DNA from 2 places in the Crocosphaera sp. Alani8 genome. Region 2 is predicted to be linked to the other one. Evidence: predicted binding sites of a transcription regulator. Region 2 holds the regulator's gene; the other holds the start of a gene.
What was found. Region 2 encodes HrcA, which represses chaperone genes, less so after heat shock. Its sites were predicted from a motif close to TTAGCACTCNNANNNTNNGAGTGCTAA; they were not measured.
Positions count from the first base shown of each region.

Region 1 (10,460 bases), on a different contig from region 2:
ACTCAAGAACTTCGTGACACCTTACTCGCTTCTCAAGCAGCTAATCATTCTAAAAGCGAATTTTTAGGAAATATGAGTCATGAATTACGGACTCCTTTAACCTGTATCATTGGTTTATCGGGAACTTTATTACATTGGTCACAAGAAGGTTTAAATCTATCCATAGATAAACAGAAAAAGTATTTACAAACTATTCAAAATAGCGGGAAACATTTACTAGATATGATCAACGAAATTCTAGAATATTCCAATTTACAATCAGGTAAATATGTCTTAGCTATTCGAGAATTTTCCTTGACAAAAGTTTCTAGAAATGTGATGCAAAGAGTAAGTGATGAAGCAGAACATCGCCGTATAAATCTAGAACTTGATATCCAAATTAGAGCCCAACAAGATGATTTTTCTGCTGATCCCGAAAGGGTACAACAAATCCTCTACCATTTACTCAATAATGCTCTAAAATTTACCCCAGAAAATGGAACTGTAACCCTAAGAGTGTGGCGAGAAAAGAATCAAGTTGCCCTTCAAGTAGAAGACACAGGAATAGGAATAAAAGAAGAACAAATTCCCTTACTATTTGAATCATTTCAACAACTAGAAAATTCTCGTAAACGGGTTTATGGAGGAACAGGTTTAGGGTTAGCATTAACTAAACAATTAGTAGAACTTCACGGGGGAACCATCGAAGTAGAATCTATCATCAATCTCGGTTCTACCTTCACCGTGAGAATCCCTAACCAGATTCAAAGTAAAGGCAAATTAATCAATCATTTAAACCATAATCAAGCCTTATTTACCAAAAATAAAACCATTGTCTTAGTAGAAAGTAACGAAGAAATTGCCACTTTAATCGGCGAGTTATTAACCGCCGCTAACTACCATTTTATCTGGTTGATGGATGGGTCAAAAGTAATTCAAAAAATTGAACTCCTCGAACCATCAGTACTCATTTTAGATCAGCATTTATCAGAGGTACTAAAAATTAATGAATCCTTAAAACAATCCCCCAAAACCAAAGATACAAAAATGTTAGTTCTCAGGGAAGAAATAACATCAAAAGAATGGACAGAAATTTCTAGAATGGGCATCGACGACTACCTAATTAAACCCATTCAACCCAGTTTATTATTAAAACGAGTTAATGCTCTAGTTTTTAGTAATAATGAATCAGAAAATTAATTATTAATTATTAGTTATTTATTTGACCTTATGATTATCCCAAAATCTAGTTTAATTGTTTCCTGTCAAGCACCCATTTACTCTCCATTATTTGAACCCAAAATTATTGCCGCTATGGCCAAAGCTTCCATCAATCAAGGAGCAAAAGGAGTAAGAATAAATACCCCCGAGCATGTTAAAGCAGTGAGAAAAGAATTGCCCAATATTCCTATTATTGGATTGTGGAAACAAGACTATTTAGGGTATGATATTTACATAACTCCCTGTTATCAAGATGCGGTAGCTATAGCCTCAGCAGGAGCAGACATCATCGCTATTGATGGCACATTAAGAAAGCGTCCCCAAGAAGAAAAATTAGCCGATTTAATCAACAATATTCACCAAAAATTAGGGAAATTAGTCATGGCTGATGTTGATACAATAGAAAGTGCCGTAGCTTCAGCCCAAGCAGGGGCAGATTTTGTCGGAACCACCCTTTATGGATACACTAAAGAAACCGAAAATTGTCACCCTCCAGGGTTTTCCCTGTTAGAAGAAATGAGTCAAAAATTAACCGTTCCTATCATTGCAGAAGGAGGAATTTCCACCCCCGAAGATGCCAAAAAAGCCTTAGAATATGGTGCCTATTCTGTTGTTGTAGGAACTGCAATTACGGGAATTGATTTAAAAGTAAAAGCCTTTCAAGGGATGTTTAACTGAGCAAAAAATGTATGGATTCTAATCAATTACCACCCAGCTATCGAAGGTTTCCCAAAGTTCCCTTGGATCGTCGTGCCTATGCTTTTTTACTCGACTTTGTAACAGTATGGTTTTTGAGTTCTTTCTTTAAAGGATTGATTAAAGACCTCGTTTTTTTTGTTGTTTGGTTAATTTTGAGGGTGATTATTGTAGAAAAAAATAAAGGACAAAGTTTAGGAAGTTGGTGTTTTGATATTAAAGTAATTGATCTGAGATTTTTCCGAGTTCCTGGCTTAAAAGAATTAACCAAACGAGAAGCCATTGTCGGTTTTGCTGCCATGTTGGCCATGGTAGGATTAAACATTAACTTTAAAAATGGCTTATCTATGTTAATATTTATCACCCCTTTAATTATGAATTTTGGATTTGCCATCGGAGACGAAGAATATAATCAAACCTTACACGATCGAGTTAGTAACACCATTGTTGTCCAAACAAAACGAGGATTTTCCCTAGATTTGCGCCTTAAGAAACTCTGGAGAATTATCAAAGAAAAAATCCAAAATCGTCAAAATACGAAACAGAGGTATCAGAATGATTATGAGGATAATTATTACGACGATTATTAGGTTTGGTCTATTTTTAGAGAAGCCAAAAAAGTAGACTATTTCAAATGGAATAACTATTGAATACCTGGGTTCGATATGAGAAGATTTAGAGAAAATCTGTCGCCGAGGTTTCCTCCCCAGAGTCTCTTCTTAAGTTCAGGAGTATCAAACACTGATTCTCTCCTTGAAAAAGATTTAACTGCAAACTCCCAACACCTAACTCAGTTTCTTGCGCATCGCAGTTAATCTCATCCCAACTGAACTATTAGGTATTATCTTTTTTTCGTAAAGTTTTGTAAACTAGAGTTTAGCTCATAGACATTCATAGAAAACTCATGACTACCCTTACCCGCGTAGAACGCACCCTTGCAATAGGCCACATTTTATCTATGGCCTTTGGTTTAGCCGGATTATTGTTAGTGTTACCCAATCCTGATTTTATTGCTAGTTTACCGCCTATTGGCAAAACTGCCTTTGCTTGGTCTATGGCTGGCGGTGGCGTAATGTATATGTTATTGGGAATGTCGGCAGTTGCCGTGTATGCCTATCGTACCCTTGGGACTTGGCATTTCTTAGGCTTTATGTTGCCAGCCCTAGGTATTTCCCTCACCAGCGAATTACTCGGAACCAGTACAGGATTTCCCTTTGGTGAATATCGATATTTAACGGGGCTAGGGTACAAAATTGCCGGTTTAGTTCCTTTCACAATCCCCTTATCTTGGTTTTATTTAGGATTTAGTGCTTATTTAATCGCTAGAGCAGGATTAAATAATAAAATTTCTCAAAATTGGTTGAAGCTATTGGCTTCCATTATCCTCGGTGCTATTTTCTTGACTGCTTGGGATTTTGTTTTAGATCCAGCCATGAGTCAAACTACCATGCCCTTCTGGATCTGGGAACAACCTGGAGCATTTTTTGGTATGCCCTACCAAAACTTTGCCGGTTGGTTCGGTACTGGTGCAGTGTTTATGAGCGTTGCTACTTTAATTTGGAAAGTCAAACCCTTTAATTTCCCTCAAAGCAACCTAGGACTACCCCTAGCCATATATGTTAGCAATTTTGCCTTTGCCATGATCATGAGTTTAGCAGCCGGCATCTACATCCCTGTTTTGTTGGGGTTGATCGTCGGTTTACTTCCTGTTGTGGTACTGTACCGTATTGCGGATAAGCAAACAGACACTATCCCAGAAAATTTGGTAAAGGTGTCATTCAATAACGGATAATTGACAATAGATTATGGATCATGGAGTCTTCTATTTTGTTGAATGATACGGTTATCGGCGTTATTTCCTTGCTTGTATTACTGTTCCAGGGAACAGCAACCTTAATTTTATTGTCCCGTTTGCTCAAAGGAGCTATACGTCGTCCACCCCTAAAACCCCAACCAGCCAATCCTGAAATGCTGGGCAAAGTAAGTGTGGTGGTTCCTACTCTCAACGAAGTAGAACGTATTTCACCCTGTTTAGAGGGGTTAGGACAACAAACTTATGAAGTGCGAGAAATTATCGTTGTCGATAGTCATTCTCAAGATGGCACCCAAGAACTAGTAAAAAACGCAGGAGTGAAAGATCCTCGTTTTCGTCTGATCACCGATGATCCTTTGCCTTCAGGATGGGTTGGCCGCCCTTGGGCATTACATAATGGATTTTTGTACAGTTCTCCCCGTAGCGAATGGGTATTAGGCATCGATGCCGATACCCAACCCCAACGGGGGTTAGTGGCTAGTTTAGTCAAAGCTGCGGAGGAAGAGGGTTACGATCTTGTCTCCTTATCCCCTCAGTTTATCCTCAAAGATGCAGGGGAATGGTGGTTACAACCGGCTTTATTGATGACATTATTGTATCGTTTTGATTCGGCCGGGGTGAGAAACCAAAAACCAGAAAGGGTAATGGCCAATGGTCAATGTTTTCTTTCTCGTCGTTCTGTTTTAGCCGCATTAGACGGTTATACCTGCGCTGCGGGTTCTTTCTGCGATGACGTTACTTTAGCCCGTGAGGCAGCTAAACAGGGATTTAAGGTGGGTTTTTTGGACGGGAAAAACCTGATCCGGGTGAGGATGTACGAAGGGATTAAAGAAACCTGGAAAGAATGGGGGCGATCGCTGGATCTCAAAGATGCAGCTTCCACTCCTCAAGTTTGGGGTGATGTAGCTTTATTATCATTAACTCAAGGGTTACCTTTATTTTTGTTAGTTATTTTCCTTAGTTTTTGGTTGGTGGGTTATCATTTCCTCAGTTTAGAATTAGCGATCGCATTAAATCTTCTCTTAGTTATTATTCGTTTTTCCTTACTGTTTGCTGTCTTTCCTTCCTATTACAAAGATAAGTCTTTATCTGTTAAATCATTATTATTTTGGTTATCGCCTTTAGCCGATCCCTTCGCTGTATTGAGAATCTTTTTATCCTCTTTACAAACCCCCAAACAATGGCGAGGTAGAAGTTATGGTAATGAGTGACAATATAAATCTCCCGATCTTCAGCCAGGAAAGCTTCATAAAACAGCGATCTCCACAATGAGACAGCAATTTTAAATTATTCAAAAAAAGTCAAGTCAAGTTACCGAAAACAATTCTTTTTAATCCTTAATCCTTGCTCCAGTAAGTTAAGTCGCGCCCCAGCAAAGCACTAAGCCTTTCTATTTCTGCGGCAAATTCTTGTTGCAAACTCTGGCGTAGTTTTGGATCTAAAGGTGGACGAGATGCTTTCTGGATATTGGAACGTCTTATAGACTTTTTGAACTTCTTAAGTAGATTCCGACGCACAGAACGAGGAAAAGGGAGAAAATACTTGCCAATTTCCAGAACATTTGTAGGTGGCTTGATAGTAAGCTGTTGCAAAAAGGCGTTACGCACTTGTCTGTTAGTATTTCTGGGAGTTAAGTTAGGGACAAAATCAGGTTCAACATCAAGGAATTCAAGAGTCTCCCTATATGCCTTCGCTGTATCAACTTGGAAATCATCAAAAATGATTACATGTATCCGATTCCGACCGAAAGTATCAAAGTATCTTTTGACTTGATCTGTGAATTTAACTACTTCCCGATACAATAGTTCTTCTAGGCGAAAACACTTTTCTGGGATTCTTTTACCTTGCTTTCTATCCTCTTCTGCTTCCAGGGCAAGTTTAAAGTCTAAGATATCTTCATTAGAACCGTTGGCTAGGTGCATACTGTGTAAGGAATACATTAGAGACACAGGTTCCCTGAGCATGATGATGATTTTAGCTTCTGGGTTGAACTTATATATTTCTGAGGCGGCTTCCTTAGAAAAGAGATACCAAACACTACCTTCGCCACATAATTTTCCTTTTCCACCCTCAAAAAAACTCAAGTATTCTTCAAGGGTATTCGCTCTTTTTTTTCCAGTTGAATCTGTGCAGAAATAATACAATTCTTTAATAGAAGGAATAAAAATATCTGGATGTTGTTCTAAGTATTTACATAGGGAAGTAGTACCACACTTAGGGGCTCCGACAATAAAAAAACTCGGTTTATTCATGATTTTTCAGCTATTAACACTATAAGTAAACTCATCATATCAAATCTGGTTAATTAGCTAGAACCTGAGTTTGGTATAAGAAAAGTAAGTAGTAGTAAGCTGAAAATAACTAAATGATTTAGCTTCCCTGCGAGAAGCCCCGCGCTGTACCCACTGGATCAGCGTCGGGAGGAGTGTCACTAAATCCTGCCTATGTTGAGTATAGATGCTTTGTTTTGCCACTTAGATGATTTTTGCCAAATATCTGAACCCCAATAGCACAAACAGTTAATTTCTCATGCTCCTCAAACTGGTCAACCAGCGAAAAGTTTATCTTTGAGTGAAATTATGAAGAGTGTGGAATGCACTCCCGCTTTTCACCTGGATTTTAACCTCCTTTTGGCCGGAAATCGCCGCACACCTAACTCAGGTTTCTAGATATCCTCACCTTAATTACCTAAACTTCCACACCTTACCTCCATTCCTTAAGAAAAACTTTCCCATTCTTTGACCTAGACCCTTAGCACTCATAACATAAGAGTGCTAAATTAACATAAGTGGGAAAAAAGCAACCCTGGTCTGAATCATTGCCAGAAGTCCCATTAGAAGGCGTTATAGGAGTAACTAGACAAAGATGGCAAAAATTGTCTCATTTAGTGATGAATCGAGACGCGCATTAGAACAAGGGGTTAACTCCCTAGCTGATGCCGTAAAAATTACCCTCGGTCCCAAAGGCCGTAACGTATTATTGGAGAAAAAATTTGGCGCACCCCAAATTGTTAACGACGGGATCACCGTTGCCAAAGAAATTGAACTAGAAGATCCCCTAGAAAATACAGGGGCAAGATTAATCCAAGAAATTGCCTCGAAAACCAAAGAAGTTGCCGGCGACGGAACAACCACCGCTACAGTTATTGGTCAAGCTTTGATCAAAGAAGGGTTGAAAAACGTTATCGCAGGGGCTAACCCTGTAGCCCTACGTCGTGGTATGGAAAAAACCATGGCTTATTTGGTCAAAGAAATCGAAAATATTGCTAAACCCGTAGAAGGGGAAGCCATCGCCCAAGTAGCTAGTGTTTCTGCTGGTAACGATCAAGAAGTAGGCGACATGATCGCTTTGGCTATGGATAAAGTCACCAAAGATGGGGTGATCACCGTAGAAGAATCCAAGTCTCTGAGTACAGAGTTGGATGTAGTGGAAGGGATGCAGATCGATCGCGGCTATCTCTCCCCCTATTTCATCACCGATCAAGAACGGCAGCAAGTGGAATTTGAAGATGCTTTAATCTTGATCACCGATAAAAAAATTAGTGCGATCGCCGATTTAGTTCCCATTTTAGAAAATGTTGCTCGGGCGGGTAAACCCCTATTAATCATCGCTGAAGACATAGAAGGGGAAGCTTTAGCCACCCTAGTTGTCAACAAGGCCAGAGGGGTATTAAACGTGGCTGCTATCAAAGCCCCTTCTTTTGGGCAAAGACGTAAAGCAGTCTTACAAGATATTGCCATTCTGACAGGTGGTAGCGTTATCTCCGAAGAAGTAGGCTTAAGTCTAGATACCGTGGACTTGGATATGTTGGGACAAGCCACCAAAATTAACATTGATAAGGATAACACCACTATCGTTGCCAGTACCGATGAAAGAATCAAAGCTGCGGTACAAAAACGCACTGATCAACTTCGTAAAGAACTGGCCGCCACAGACTCTAGTTTTGACACCGAACAACTACAAAAACGTATCGCTAAGTTAGCCGGTGGGGTTGCTGTGATTAAAGTGGGTGCTGCCACAGAAACCGAGTTAAAGGATCGTAAACTACGCATCGAGGATGCCCTCAATGCTACTAAAGCAGCGGTAGACGAAGGGATCGTTCCTGGGGGTGGTACTACCTTAATTTACTTAGCTTCTAAAGTAGCCGAATACAAAAATAGCCTCACTAATGCTGAGGAAAAAGTAGCTGCTGATTTAGTAGGGAAGGCTTTAGAAGCACCCTTGCGTCAATTGGCTAATAACGCTGGTTTAGAGGGTTCTGTCATTGTCGAACGAGTCAGAGAAACGGACTTTAACATCGGCTACAATGCCCTAACCGGCGAGTTTGAAGACATGATAGCAGGTGGTATTATTGACCCGGCTAAGGTGGTTCGTTCTGCTTTACAAAATGCGGCTTCTATTGCTGGTATGGTCTTAACCACAGAAGCTTTAGTGGTAGAAAAACCTGAACCAGAACCCCCTGCAGCCCCCGATATGGGCGGCATGGGCGGCATGGGTGGCATGGGCGGCATGGGTGGCATGGGCGGCATGGGCGGCATGGGTATGGGCTTCTAAAAGCTTGTATCTCTAGTCTATATACCATGACACTTTACCAGAGACGCTAACTATAGCGTCTCTTTCAATATTCAGATTATTAATCTATTCTTAAAAATTTGTCCAGAGATTTATAGGTTTCTTCTGGGGATTCTTCAGGTAAAAAATGTCCACAGTTTAGTGCTTTTCCTCGAACATTGACAGCTTTTTTTTGCCAACTTTTCACAACATCGTATTTTTTTTCCATAACTCCTTTATTTCCCCATAATATTAATAGGGGACATTCTATTTTTTTTTCTTGATCTTGGCGATCGTGTTCTAAATCAATGGTAGCAGAGGCTCGATAATCTTCGCAGGTTCCGTGAACGGTTCGAGGATCACGAAAACATCTTAAATAGTCCGCCATTGCTTCTGGAGTAAACGCCGATTCAGTTTTACTCCAACTGCGTAAACAATGGGTCAAAAAAAAGTCAGAATTGTTATTAATTAAAGTTTCAGGAAAAGGAAAAGGTTGAATAAGAAAAAACCAGTGATAGTAAGCAGTAGCAAATTCTTGATCGGTTTCGCTGTACATTTGATATGTTGGGGCAATATCTAATAAAGCTAACTTTTTAACTTTATGAGGATAATCCAAGGTTAAACGATGAGCAACCCTTCCGCCGCGATCGTGTCCCACTAGGTAAAATTCTTTGTATCCCAATTGCTCCATAACTTCTATTTGATCTTGTGCCATCACCCGTTTAGAGTAATTATAATGATTGGGCATTCCTGATGGTTTGTCGCTGTCTCCATAACCTCTTAGATCAGGTATAATGACAGCAAAATATTTGGCTAATCTTGGAGCAATTTTATGCCACATCATACGATTTTGAGGATAACCATGTAGCAATAAAATTGGGTATCCTTCTCCTCCTTTAAGTAGATTGATTTTAAGGTCTGATGTTTCTACCGTTAGGTTTTGAAAATCGGTAAACATTGAGATAATATTAGTTGAGGGCTTAGCTGTATATTAGATTAAATCGGTTGCAGAAAGTTTAAACTATTAATATTCTTTACTTTTAGTTGACAATTATGGCGATTGAAATTGAGCGTAAATTCTTAGTAATTAATGATGATTGGCGTTGTTTAGGAACAGGAAAGGTGTATAAACAAGGTTACATCGCAGCAGCAGATAGAATGACAACCATCCGAGTCAGAATTGTTGGCCATGAAGCTTATTTAACGATTAAAAGTAAAAGCGAAGGAATTAGTCGCAATGAATTTGAGTATCCTATCCCTTTAGAAGACGCTCAAATTATGGTGGATACTTTATGCGATCGCCCTTTAATTGAGAAAATTCGTTATAAAGTAAACTATGATAATTTAGTTTGGGAGATTGATGAATTTCAAGGGGAAAATCAAGGACTAATTATGGCAGAGGTAGAATTACAAAATGAAAATCAAATCATCAATATTCCTACCTGGGTTGGCGAAGAAGTTAGCCATGATTCGAGATACTATAATGTTAACTTAACTAAACATCCTTATACAACGTGGTCAACAGTTAATTAAATTTATTAACCGAAAATGTCTAAGAATATTAGGAATTTGGGAAAGATAGAGATAACCTCCCGTAACCTATGGTTAGAACAATGTTAACTCAACTGACAAAACTTGCTCAAGAATGCGAAGGACGCTACGCTAATGATGCAGAATTAGAATTTCTGAAAGACTATCTAGAAGAAATTGATAGTCGTATTGATGCGTACAGTACCATACGAGACAATGAGAAGGAAATTACCGAACAAATAGACGTTCAACTTAAGTCTGAAAACCCGGACGTATTTCATAAATGCGGAAAAGATTTCTCATCTATTTGCGAACGAGATCGAAAACATACGATGCGTTTTTTAGCCACAGCTATGTTATTCAACGAACAAGATAAGTTACGTGGCACCCTTTTGTGGCAAAGCATAATAATGAGAGCTTTCCAAGATGAAAATCCATCTAATTTTACTTATAAAATGATGGGTCAAGTAATGAGTAAACAATTAAAAGATGAGGAAATGAAATTAGTTAAACCAGCTTTACAGCTTGTTCAAACTATGTTAGGTTAGGTTGCCTAAATTTTTCTTTTAACTAATGATAAAACTTTACAACCTGAGTTCGATATAAGAAAATTTCAAGACTGAATTCCTAACTCCGAACTCAGGTTTACAGATATCTGCAAACAAAGCCC
Region 1 is NZ_JARVCN010000499.1:43,017-53,476, forward strand. Features, by position in the region: gene P9B04_RS25045 (hybrid sensor histidine kinase/response regulator) at 1-1,179, shown strand, start outside; gene P9B04_RS25050 (N-acetylmannosamine-6-phosphate 2-epimerase) at 1,210-1,878, shown strand; gene P9B04_RS25055 (RDD family protein) at 1,890-2,486, shown strand; gene cruF (gamma-carotene 1'-hydroxylase CruF) at 2,801-3,688, shown strand; gene cruG (2'-O-glycosyltransferase CruG) at 3,709-4,920, shown strand; gene P9B04_RS25070 (sulfotransferase family protein) at 5,047-5,961, opposite strand; gene groL (chaperonin GroEL) at 6,575-8,263, shown strand; gene P9B04_RS25080 (alpha/beta fold hydrolase) at 8,343-9,218, opposite strand; gene P9B04_RS25085 (CYTH domain-containing protein) at 9,314-9,793, shown strand; gene P9B04_RS25090 (allophycocyanin) at 9,862-10,338, shown strand.
Region 1: a site for HrcA is predicted at 6,461-6,487, ahead of groL (chaperonin GroEL). Genes of this name have one in related genera too.

Region 2 (10,460 bases):
CTTCGGTATTGGCCCTAGAATTAATGCTATTAGTCGTATTCAAGGGGATGCTCATTTCGCTGTAGAATTGTTAACTAGTAAAGACGATAAACACTGTCAAAAACTGGCTTTTAATACAGAATTAGCCAATACTCGCCGTAAGTCTTTACAACAGGAAATTCAAAAGAATGTAGAGAAAAAACTAAAAACTTTAGACCTGTCAACGACACAAGTTATTGTTTTAGAAGATCCTCAATGGCAAAGTGGTGTATTAGGGTTAGTTGCCGGGCAAATTGCTCAAAAATACGGTCGTCCTACTATTTTATTAACCACTGCTGAAACGGAAAAAATGAGCGATAATGATGTTAAACTAGCTAGAGGTTCGGCTCGTTCTGTTCATAATATAGATCTATATAAGTTAGTCGCTTCTCAACAAGATTTATTACATCGATTTGGTGGACATCCTTTTGCAGCAGGGTTAAGTATTCCTGTTGAAAATTTATCTTTATTTAAAGAAAGTATCAATCGAGAACTTAGAAAAGAGATTGTTAGTATTAATACCTTAAATTCTACAGTCTCAGTAGATCTAGTCGTAACTGTTTCTCAACTAGGTCAATCTTTGTTTAGGGAGTTAAAACTATTAGAACCCTACGGGATGGGAAACCCAGTACCAAAATTATTGATTCAAAATTGTTGGTTTGAAAGTTTAGGAAATAGAAATATTAAAGATGCTAAAAACAATAAAGTAAAGTACATAAAGACCAAGTTTAATATTTATGATCGCTCGGTTAATGAAGGTTTTCCTGGTATTTGGTGGGAACATTACCAAGAAGAATTACCCCAAGGTGAAGAAAATTTATGCGATGCTATTGTTGAATTAGATTATAATACCTACGGAAAAGGTAGCTACGAAGTTCGTTTAATCGAAGTTAGAGAAAGTTTAACTACTGAAAATAATCGATCTATGGTAAAAAATAATATTAATTTAATAGACCATAGAAACAAAGATGAAACGAACCAATTAGACTCAGAAACTGAAGTATTAAATAGTTGTCCCGTGAGTTGGGATGAATTACACAAAATTTATCAAAAAAGTGTCAATAATCAGCAAAAATTAGCCTTGAATTATTCATACGATGAGCAATTTAATCCATCTCGCACTGTCAAAGAATTGATCGGTATTGCTAAATATATTGATCGCACTGCAAAAGTTATTACAAAAGAACAATTAAAAGAAAGATTATTATTAAGCGATCGCAGTTTTGGTTTAGCATTAGATTTTTTAAGAAAAGTTGGGTTTTTAATTAATGAAGATCAACAAACTATCGAAATAAAAAAAGTAACCGACCAATTTCAAGATTATCTTTCCTCACAAAAAAATTTACTAGATGTTCTCAAGGAAGAAAATTTTAAAAGAAAATACTTTACTCAAATTCCGTTAGAAACCTTACAAAAATTATTAGTGTATGAAAATATTAACTGATAACTGATAATTGGTAACTGGGAAAAAAGATATCTCACCAATCATTCCTGATTGCTATATGAGTGTTGTAAATAAAAAAACAATTTTAAGTTATGTAAATAAGTTTTAAATTAGGTAAACTAATTATGTTTAAATTTTAAGAAAAATAGAGAAAAAAAAACTCTTAAGAGAGTGCTAATTTTAAGCAACCGTCTTTTAAAGCACTTCTAGAATACAGATAACTTATCTTACTCTTCTTTTTTTTACTTAAACATCCGTCATTTTTTCTCAAACTGACAACCATGAAATTCACTCTTTCCTTACTCACACTCACTCTTATTAGTGGAAGTTTCTTATTACCCATCGGAGGAATTAACAAACAAGCGATCGCTTCTGAGGGAACAACCTCCGAGACTTCTGCAACAGAACTTCCCACTACTTCGACAGAACAAGAAACAGCTATTTCTACACCCCCAGAAACAGAAAAAACTCAGGCCACACATCTAGTTCTCAACCTAAAAGAACGTCGGGTTTATGCTTATCAAGACGATACAGTTCTTGCTAACTATCAAGTTGCTATTGGTAGACGAGGATGGGAAACACCCAAGGGTAACTTTTCCGTAATTCAAATGGTAGAAAACCCCCAATGGAAAAACCCTTGGAATGGTCGAGTTAGCGCAGCCGGTCCTAATAGTCCTTTAGGAGAACGTTGGATTGGTTTTTCGAGAGAAAACGGTAAATATATCGGTTTTCATGGGACTCCTGGAGAACACGTTATGGGACAAGCAGTTTCTCATGGTTGCGTTAGAATGCGGAACCGAGACGTTAAAGCATTGTACGAATTAGTGCAAACAGGAATCCCCGTTATTGTTCAATAAACTACATTAGGTTAGTCAAAGAAAAAGTTAAACTGAAGAAAGGGAAGGTAATATTTTTGGTAGCAAAAGCAAAAGACATGAATATAAATAGCGAGAATTAGTCTTTGCTTTTTGTGTTTCAAAAATTTCTCTGTTCCCCGTGACTAACCTAAAAATTTGATTATAAAATTCTTATGGCAAGTGTAGCGCAATCCCCGTATACAAAAGAGCAGATTTCAGCTTGGTTGAGAGGTTTACTAACTATCGCTTGGTGTGATGGTGACTATGATCTCCAAGAACAGAAGTTGATCGCAGATTTAACTAAGGATTTGTCTGTCGATGATCAACAAACCCTTTCCTACCAGTCTATCGAACCAGAAGAGTTAGCAAACGCTTTGGGTGATGATGTCAAAACTGGGGAGAACTTCTTAAGAACTGCTGTATTAGTTGCGATCGCCGATGGGATATACTCTACACCAGAAGCGGAACTTTTGCATCAGTATAGCGAGGCTTTAGGGTTAAAAATAGAGGCATTGAATTCTTTGGAACATACTCTCTGTAAACCCAACGGAGAAGAGCCTCAAGCCCAAGTAACGGGTAATGCAGCCCCTTTGGTGAGTCCTCCTCAACCTCAAGCTGACTTATTGCATCCCCTCAAAGATTGGTTGGATGGCATGGATATTCACGATCCTAGTGTAGCTCGATTTATTTGTAAGATGGTTCCACCTCAGTGTCCCTTTGAACGGGACATTAAGCTGTTTGGTCACAAAGTTGTTCATATTCCTCCTTTGTGTAAGCTTAACCCTTTGTATGAACAGTTAGTAGGGTTAAGATTCAGGGCATTATCTTATTTAGCTGATGAATGTCACGAAGATATTTCTGAGTTTATCTAGATTTAATTTTCTATATGAATAGGTAACCCATAGGTGCATTTATCCTATGGGTTATTATGATTATTAGTTATTAATTTCCGTTATCCCTGCGGCGGTTAATGCTTCTAAAAACTGGGTTTCTGATAGTTGAGCAATACCTAATTTCTGAGTTTTTTTCAATTTATCTCCAGGGTTTTTCCCAACAATAACGTAATCAGTTTTAGAACTTGGCGAACTGGTTAAAGTTCCTCCTACTCGTTGAACCAAAGATTTAGCTTTTTCTCGGTTCATACTATTTAGACTGCCAATAACGGCTAGTTTCTTGGCTTCTAAAATAACTTCATTTTTTATTTTTTCTTTTATTTCTTTTTCTTTTTTTTTCTCTTCTTTCGTAGATTTTTCTTCCACTTCTTTAATATCTTGTTCGACACCTGAAATGCCTTCCTTATTCTCTTCTACAATTAACTTTTCATCTTCCTGTTTTGGCGGAGTATCTAATGTTTCTTTTTCCTGCTTTATAGAAGCTAATTTATTTTCCAATTCAGTAATTATTTCTTCTTGCTTTTTAATTTTTTTTTCCAGTTTTTCTCTCTCTTCGGCTATTTTTTTACTCTCTTCTCGTTCTTTCTTTAAGCTATTATTGTCTTCCTCTAGAGCTTTTAGCTGTTTCTCTAAAGATGCAATAGTTTCCTGTTGCTGAGTTAAACTATTTTCTAAAGATTGTTTTTCCTCTCTAATACTATTTACTTGCTGTTGCAAGTCTTTTTCTAGCTCATTTTTCTCTTGAGATAAACTCTCTAGTTGTTTTTCTAAAGCTACGACGGTTTCCTGTTGCTGAGTTAAACTATTTTCTAAAGATTGTTTTTCCTCTCTAATACTATTTACTTGCTGTTGCAAGTCTTTTTCTAGCTCCTTTTTCTCTTGAGATAAACTTTCTAGTTGTTTTTCTAAAGCTACAACTATTTCCTGTTGCTGAGTTAAGTTATGTTCTAAGGATTGTTTTTCCTCTCTAATACTATTTACTTGCTGTTGCAAGTCTTTTTCTAGCTCCTTTTTCTCTTGAGATAAACTTTCTAGTTGTTTTTCTAAAGCTACAACTATTTCCTGTTGCTGAGTTAAGTTATGTTCTAAGGATTGTTTTTCCTCTCTAATACTATTTACTTGCTGTTGCAAGTCTTTTTCTAGCTCCTTTTTCTCTTGAGATAAACTTTCTAGTTGTTTTTCTAAAGATACAACGGTTTCCTGTTGCTGAGTTAAACTATTTTCTAAACTTTCCCTCTTAGCGATTACTGTTTTTAATTCTTGGTTTAAAGAATCTTTTTTTTGAGTCGCTTCTTGCAGATTACTATTAATCTTATTTCGCTCTTCTCTAAGGTTTCCCAGTTGTTGCTCAAGATTAGATAAATCTTTTTTGTAAGTCTCTTCTAATTGCAGTTTTTGCTGCTCTAAAGATTGATTTTTTTGCTGACTTGCTGTAACTTTATCTTGTTCCTGTCTAACCATATGTGATAAATTACTCTTCTCTTCGTGTAGTTTAATAACATCATTCTCGAATGCTGTCACTTGTTGCTTTATATAAACATAATCCTTTTGTAAATAATCATTCTTTTGGGTCAACTCTTGATTAGTTTGCTCAAGATTGTGCAATTGTTTTTCCAAACTTTCTTTCTCTTGATCTAACTGTTTTTGTTGTTCTAATAAAGTTGTTTCTCGTTTTGAATAATTGTTACGAAGTTGCCAATAGGCGATCCCAAAAGCACCTAACACAAACGTCAATGCACCAATTTCATAAACCAATGGGTTAATCATATATATGTCTCCTACTAAACAAACAGCAACTAACTAGTACCAGTGTCGAAGGTGTAGCGTCCTAGTTGCAATCAAGACCGTCCCATATTTCTATATATATCAGGATGCGATCGCCTTTTGTGAGAAATCTTTTCAATGCTCACAAATCTTAACGTACTGTTAACTCCATCCATATTCCAGGAGATTTGTCAAATATTTGTTAATCACTAAGCAATCTTTTTCTAATATTAGACTGAGATACTTTTAACCTCTGGCTGCGCTTAAGGAAGGTAAGAAACTAACAAGGGAAGGAAAAATAATGATTAACATTAAGACTAAAAGTTGTAGCAAAATAAAAGGAATGGCACCTCTATAAATGTCTTCTGTTTTTAGTTCCGGTGGTGCCACTCCTCTAAGATAGAATAGAGCAAAACCAAAGGGAGGAGTTAGAAAAGAAGTTTGTAAATTAGCAGCTAAAATCACCCCATACCACATTAAATCAATACCAAGTGTTTCCGCAACAGGTTTAAAAATAGGAATTACAATAAAAGCAATTTCAAAAAAGTCGATAAAAAAGCCTAAAATAAACACTGTGAACATACTTACAGCCAAAAATCCATATTTTCCTCCCGGCAAATTCGTTAAAATTTCCAACATAAAACTATCCCCATCAACTCCTCGAAAAACTAAACTAAAAGCAGTTGATCCAAAAAGGATAAAAATGACCATTGTGCTAATCCTTAAAGTTGCGTCACAAGATTGTTTTAAAGTAACCCAACTCAACTGCTTATTAAAAGCAGCTAAAATCATAGTTCCTAACGCACCTACTGCACCAGCTTCTGTGGGGGTAGCCACACCAAAAAAGATACTTCCTAACACCAATAAAATTAACGATAAAGGAGGAAGCATCGCTTGACAGACATTTTTTACTAAGGTTCTTTTACTAATATTTCTTTCTTCTGGGGGTAAAGGTGGCGCAACATCGGGACGGATTAAAGAAGTAATAATAACATGAATTGCGAAGGCACTAGCCATCATTAATCCGGGAATAATTGAGCCAATAAATAAATTTCCCACAGGAATTCCTAATTGATCTGCTAATACCACTAAAACAATACTAGGAGGAATTAATTGTCCCAAAGTTCCTGATGCAACGATCGCACCCGCTGCCAATTCTTTGTTATAGCCATAACGTAACATAATAGGTAGAGAAATCAAGCCCATTGCAACTACAGTTGCTGCTACAACTCCTGTAGTTGCGGCTAATAAAGCACCGACAATAACCACTGCTAAAGCAAGTCCACCTCGTAATCTACCGAATAAAATTCCTATTGTTAACAGCAATTTTTCAGCAATACCTGTCTTTTCCAACATCGCTCCCAAAAATATAAAATAGGGAATGGCTAAGAGGGTATAATTAGCCATAATGCCAAAAATTCGACTAGGTAATGCACTCAAAAAAACGGGGTCAAATGCCCCTAAAATGATTCCAATAACCGCAAAAATAATCGAAACCCCACCCAAAGAAAATGCCACGGGGTAACCAAAAGAAAGTAAAATTAATGCTCCGAGAAACATTAAAGGACCCAACCAATCATACCCTATTATCATTATTTATCTCCTCAGATGTGGATTGATCGGTAAAAATAGCCCAGTTTTTAATTGCTTCGGCCATACCTTGAAAAATAAGTAAAATATAACTAACAATAATCATCGACTTAATTGGATATCTAGGAAGTCCCCCAGGATCAGAAGACATTTCCCAAATTTTCCAAGAATTAACCACATTACCCCAAGAGTAATAAATTATCATTAAACAAAAGGGAATTAAAAATATAAAAACTCCAATAAAATTAGCTAAAGCTTTTCGTTTTGGTGACCAATCTTTATAGAGAAGATCAACTCTAACGTGTTCATCGTGCTTAAGAGTATAAGCTGCTCCCAAAAGAAAAACAATATCAAACAAGTACCACTGTATTTCAATTAACCCATTGGAGGTGAGATTTTGTCCAATAAACCTCCCTAAATATCGTCCGATTACATTCCATACCCCGACAAAAATCATCAAAAGAACTAACCAATAAGTTAACTTTCCTATCCATTCATTGATTGTGTCGATAATTTTGGCAATACTTAGTAGTTTTTGCAACGTTTAGCCTCGATTTCAACTCATAAGTATTTTAGTATAACAATATGAGGTTAAGGGTAGAAAGTTTATATAATTTTAAGTTTTTTAATAATAATTTTGTGTTAGCCCTACCTAAGCAATGCTAACCAAAGCTTCCGATAAATATTCTGCCGTTGATTCTACTAAAGGGATTGTATTTTCGTATAACATTCGAGTTGGTCCTATTAATCCCACACTTCCTACAGCAGTATCTCCTTGACAGTAAGTAGCAGAAACTAGACTACAAGAATGCATAGATTCCAGATGATTTTCTGTCCCAATTTTAAGGGTAACTCGTCCGTTTGATAACTCAGATTCAGGTATATCTAAAATCAAAGGTAAGAGTTTATCTTGTTCTTCTTCCAGTAAGTGTAGCAACATTTGAACTTGTTCTAACTGGGAAAATTCGGGTTGTCTCAAAACTTCTGAGACACCATGAATCATCACTTGATTAGAAATTGATGTCTTTAGATAGGTTTGTAGTTGCTTGAGTAAGCTTTTCAAAAAATCTGTGTAACTAATAAAATCTTGATCTATTTTTTGCCAATCTAAGTTATTTAGTTCTAATAAAGATTTCCCTTTCAACTGACTGTTTAAAAAATTTGATAAAATATTTAATTCCTCTTCTAACCAATCCCGATCTTCTTCGTTATCTCTGACTAAACTAAGGGGAATATCCACCACTATTGATTGAGTTTGCAGGCTATCGGTAACAACTAACAACATAGCTTGCTTCGCTGAGATAGGTATTAGTTGCAGGTGACGAAGCTGATTAGGAGAAGTTTGCGGTAAAGTAATTAGAGCAATGTAACCACTTAAATTGGCTAGGATTTGAATTGCCCGTTGTAATGCCGCTTCAAAATTGTAAGTTTTTTGGTTGAGTTTTTGAGTTAAATTCTGTTTTATTTTCTTAGCACTTTTGGCGTTAGGTGTCATTAGATTATCGACATAAATTCGATAGCCAAAATCAGAAGGAATGCGACCGGCTGAAATGTGGGGTTGATATAAAAAACCCGCCTTTTCCAGTTTACCTAAAGTGTTGCGGATGGTGGCAGAACTTACACTAAAATCGTATTCAGTTATTAAAGTTTTTGAGCCAACCGGTTCAGCTGTCGCAATATAATGTTGTACCGTAGCCCTTAAAATGTCTTGATGACGTTGATTTAATAAAGTGGTAACTCTCATAATGATTGGCGTAGTCAATCTAAGACTTAATAAAACAGTTGTTAATATTAAAGCAGTTTTGTGCCATTAATATTGAGGAATCGTTTCATCAACTTTCGCAGAGTAGGCTGCAATACCTCCTGTTATGTTTTTAACATTGGTGAAACCGTTGTTAAGTAGCCAAAGACACATCTGGGCTGATCTCATTCCATGATGACATAAAACGAGGGTTTCTTTGTGGGGATCAAAACGCTGAGTAATTTCTGAAGACCATTGTTGAAACTGACTTAATGATAGTATTTCAAAGCCGCCGATACGAGCGATCGCAACTTCTTCTGGTTCCCTAACATCGATTAATTGTAACTCATCGGGGTCTTGGGCTAACCGTATGGCGAGTTCCTCAACGCTGATAACAGGAATAGAGGGAGATTGAGTCATGGGGATAATTAACAGTTGAATGTATCTACGTAAACATTAACAAATTTATGGGGGTACTACTGCAGAGTAGAAACTCCTAATTTGACATAAATAATTAAAACATTTTATAATTGGTGTTTGTGTGTCTGATTCGATGCTCGGATCAGGTTATGGCATCACTAAAAAGCACAGAGCAATCATCATTTAAGTTTAGCTTTGCGCTACCTGTACGGCAACAAAAACAAAGACAAAATTATGACTTATGCAATCATTGAGGCCGGGGGAACCCAACTTCGGGTTGAACCTGGCCGTTTTTACGATCTTAATCGTCTCACTGCCAATGAGGACGGATCTTACGTTATCGATAAAGTATTATTGATTAACAATGACGATGAAATCACCATTGGACAACCTTTTATTGAGGGAGCTACCGTAGAAGGAACGGTGATGGAAAATCGACGGGGAAGGAAAGTGATCGTTTATAAAATGCGTCCTAAAAAGAAAACCCGTAAAAAACGGGGTCACCGTCAAGAATTAAGTCGTTTAATGATTAATTCTATTAGTGTTAATGGCGCTGTTATTGCAGATACACCCTCAGACACCACTCCAGAAACTCCCTCCGATACCACAGAGGGAGAATAATTCTACAATAGACTTAATTATTACAAGGAAGATAACCAATTATGGCTCACAAGAAAGGAACAGGAAGTACCAGAAACGGACGGGACTCTCGCGCCCAACGACTCGGGGTTAAACGCTACGGTGGACAAGTGGTTAGGGCTGGTAACATTCTCGTTCGTCAACGGGGAACCAGAGTTCACCCCGGTAATAACGTGGGACGGGGTAATGATGATACCCTCTTCGCTTTGATCGATGGGATTGTTACTTTTGAGTATAAAACCAAAAGTCGTAGAAAGGTTAGCGTCTATCCTGTCGCTGCTGAATAATACTAATTTCCTCAAGTATTGTATCAATTCCCGTAGGGGTCAACGACCGTTGACCCCTATCTACGTTTAACTGATATCTAATACTCCTGACTCCTGACTCCTGACTCCTGCCTTCTGACTCCTGACTCCTAACTCCTAACTCCGTTTCACCCACATTTTAACTAAGGGAATTTCAAAATCATATTGACTGTCTATCTGCTCAATGATGTGATGTCGTAACATATACTGTAAAGCTTTTTCTGTAATCTCATCTCTATCTGTATTGGGTTGTTGTCCTTTAGCTAAGTTCAACAGTAGATTTTGTCCTGCTAAAATCTCCTCTTCCGACTCACCGGTAAACTCTGTCCAAACATTGGTAAAGTAGGGTTCCCCGTTAATAAAACCGTCTTTAATCGCAGCTTTTAATAGTTCTGGGGTAATCTTATCAGTGTGATGAAGATTTGCTTGAGTTACCATTGCAGCACCCAAAAGTTGCAATAAATAGGGTTGACAATGGGTCAGTTGCAACACTTCTTCCACAATACCCTCATCGTAACGCAAGGTAAATTCTGGATCGGGATCTAACAGTAATTCTCTTGCTTCTTCTGGTTCAAGATAAAGCATTTCAATGGGAACCACACTGATAAAATAACTACTCCAGTTCGGTCCAATTTCATCGAGGGTTTTCACACCAGAAAAAAGAAACCCTAATTGATCGTAATGTTGAATGAGATGACGCAATTCATCAAACAATTTTAAGCTTATTTGTCCTTCATTAATGGCTGTACCAATCTTCTCAAATTCATCTAAATTAAGTAATAGTTGTCT
Region 2 is NZ_JARVCN010000013.1:2,583-13,042, forward strand. Features, by position in the region: gene recJ (single-stranded-DNA-specific exonuclease RecJ) at 1-1,462, shown strand, start outside; gene P9B04_RS01075 (L,D-transpeptidase) at 1,744-2,319, shown strand; gene P9B04_RS01080 (Mo-dependent nitrogenase C-terminal domain-containing protein) at 2,493-3,191, shown strand; gene P9B04_RS01085 (BRCT domain-containing protein) at 3,255-4,979, opposite strand; gene P9B04_RS01090 (TRAP transporter large permease) at 5,223-6,569, opposite strand; gene P9B04_RS01095 (TRAP transporter small permease subunit) at 6,553-7,107, opposite strand; gene hrcA (heat-inducible transcriptional repressor HrcA) at 7,219-8,310, opposite strand; gene P9B04_RS01105 (rhodanese-like domain-containing protein) at 8,377-8,727, opposite strand; gene rplU (50S ribosomal protein L21) at 8,962-9,348, shown strand; gene rpmA (50S ribosomal protein L27) at 9,390-9,653, shown strand; gene P9B04_RS01120 (hypothetical protein) at 9,789-10,460, opposite strand, start outside.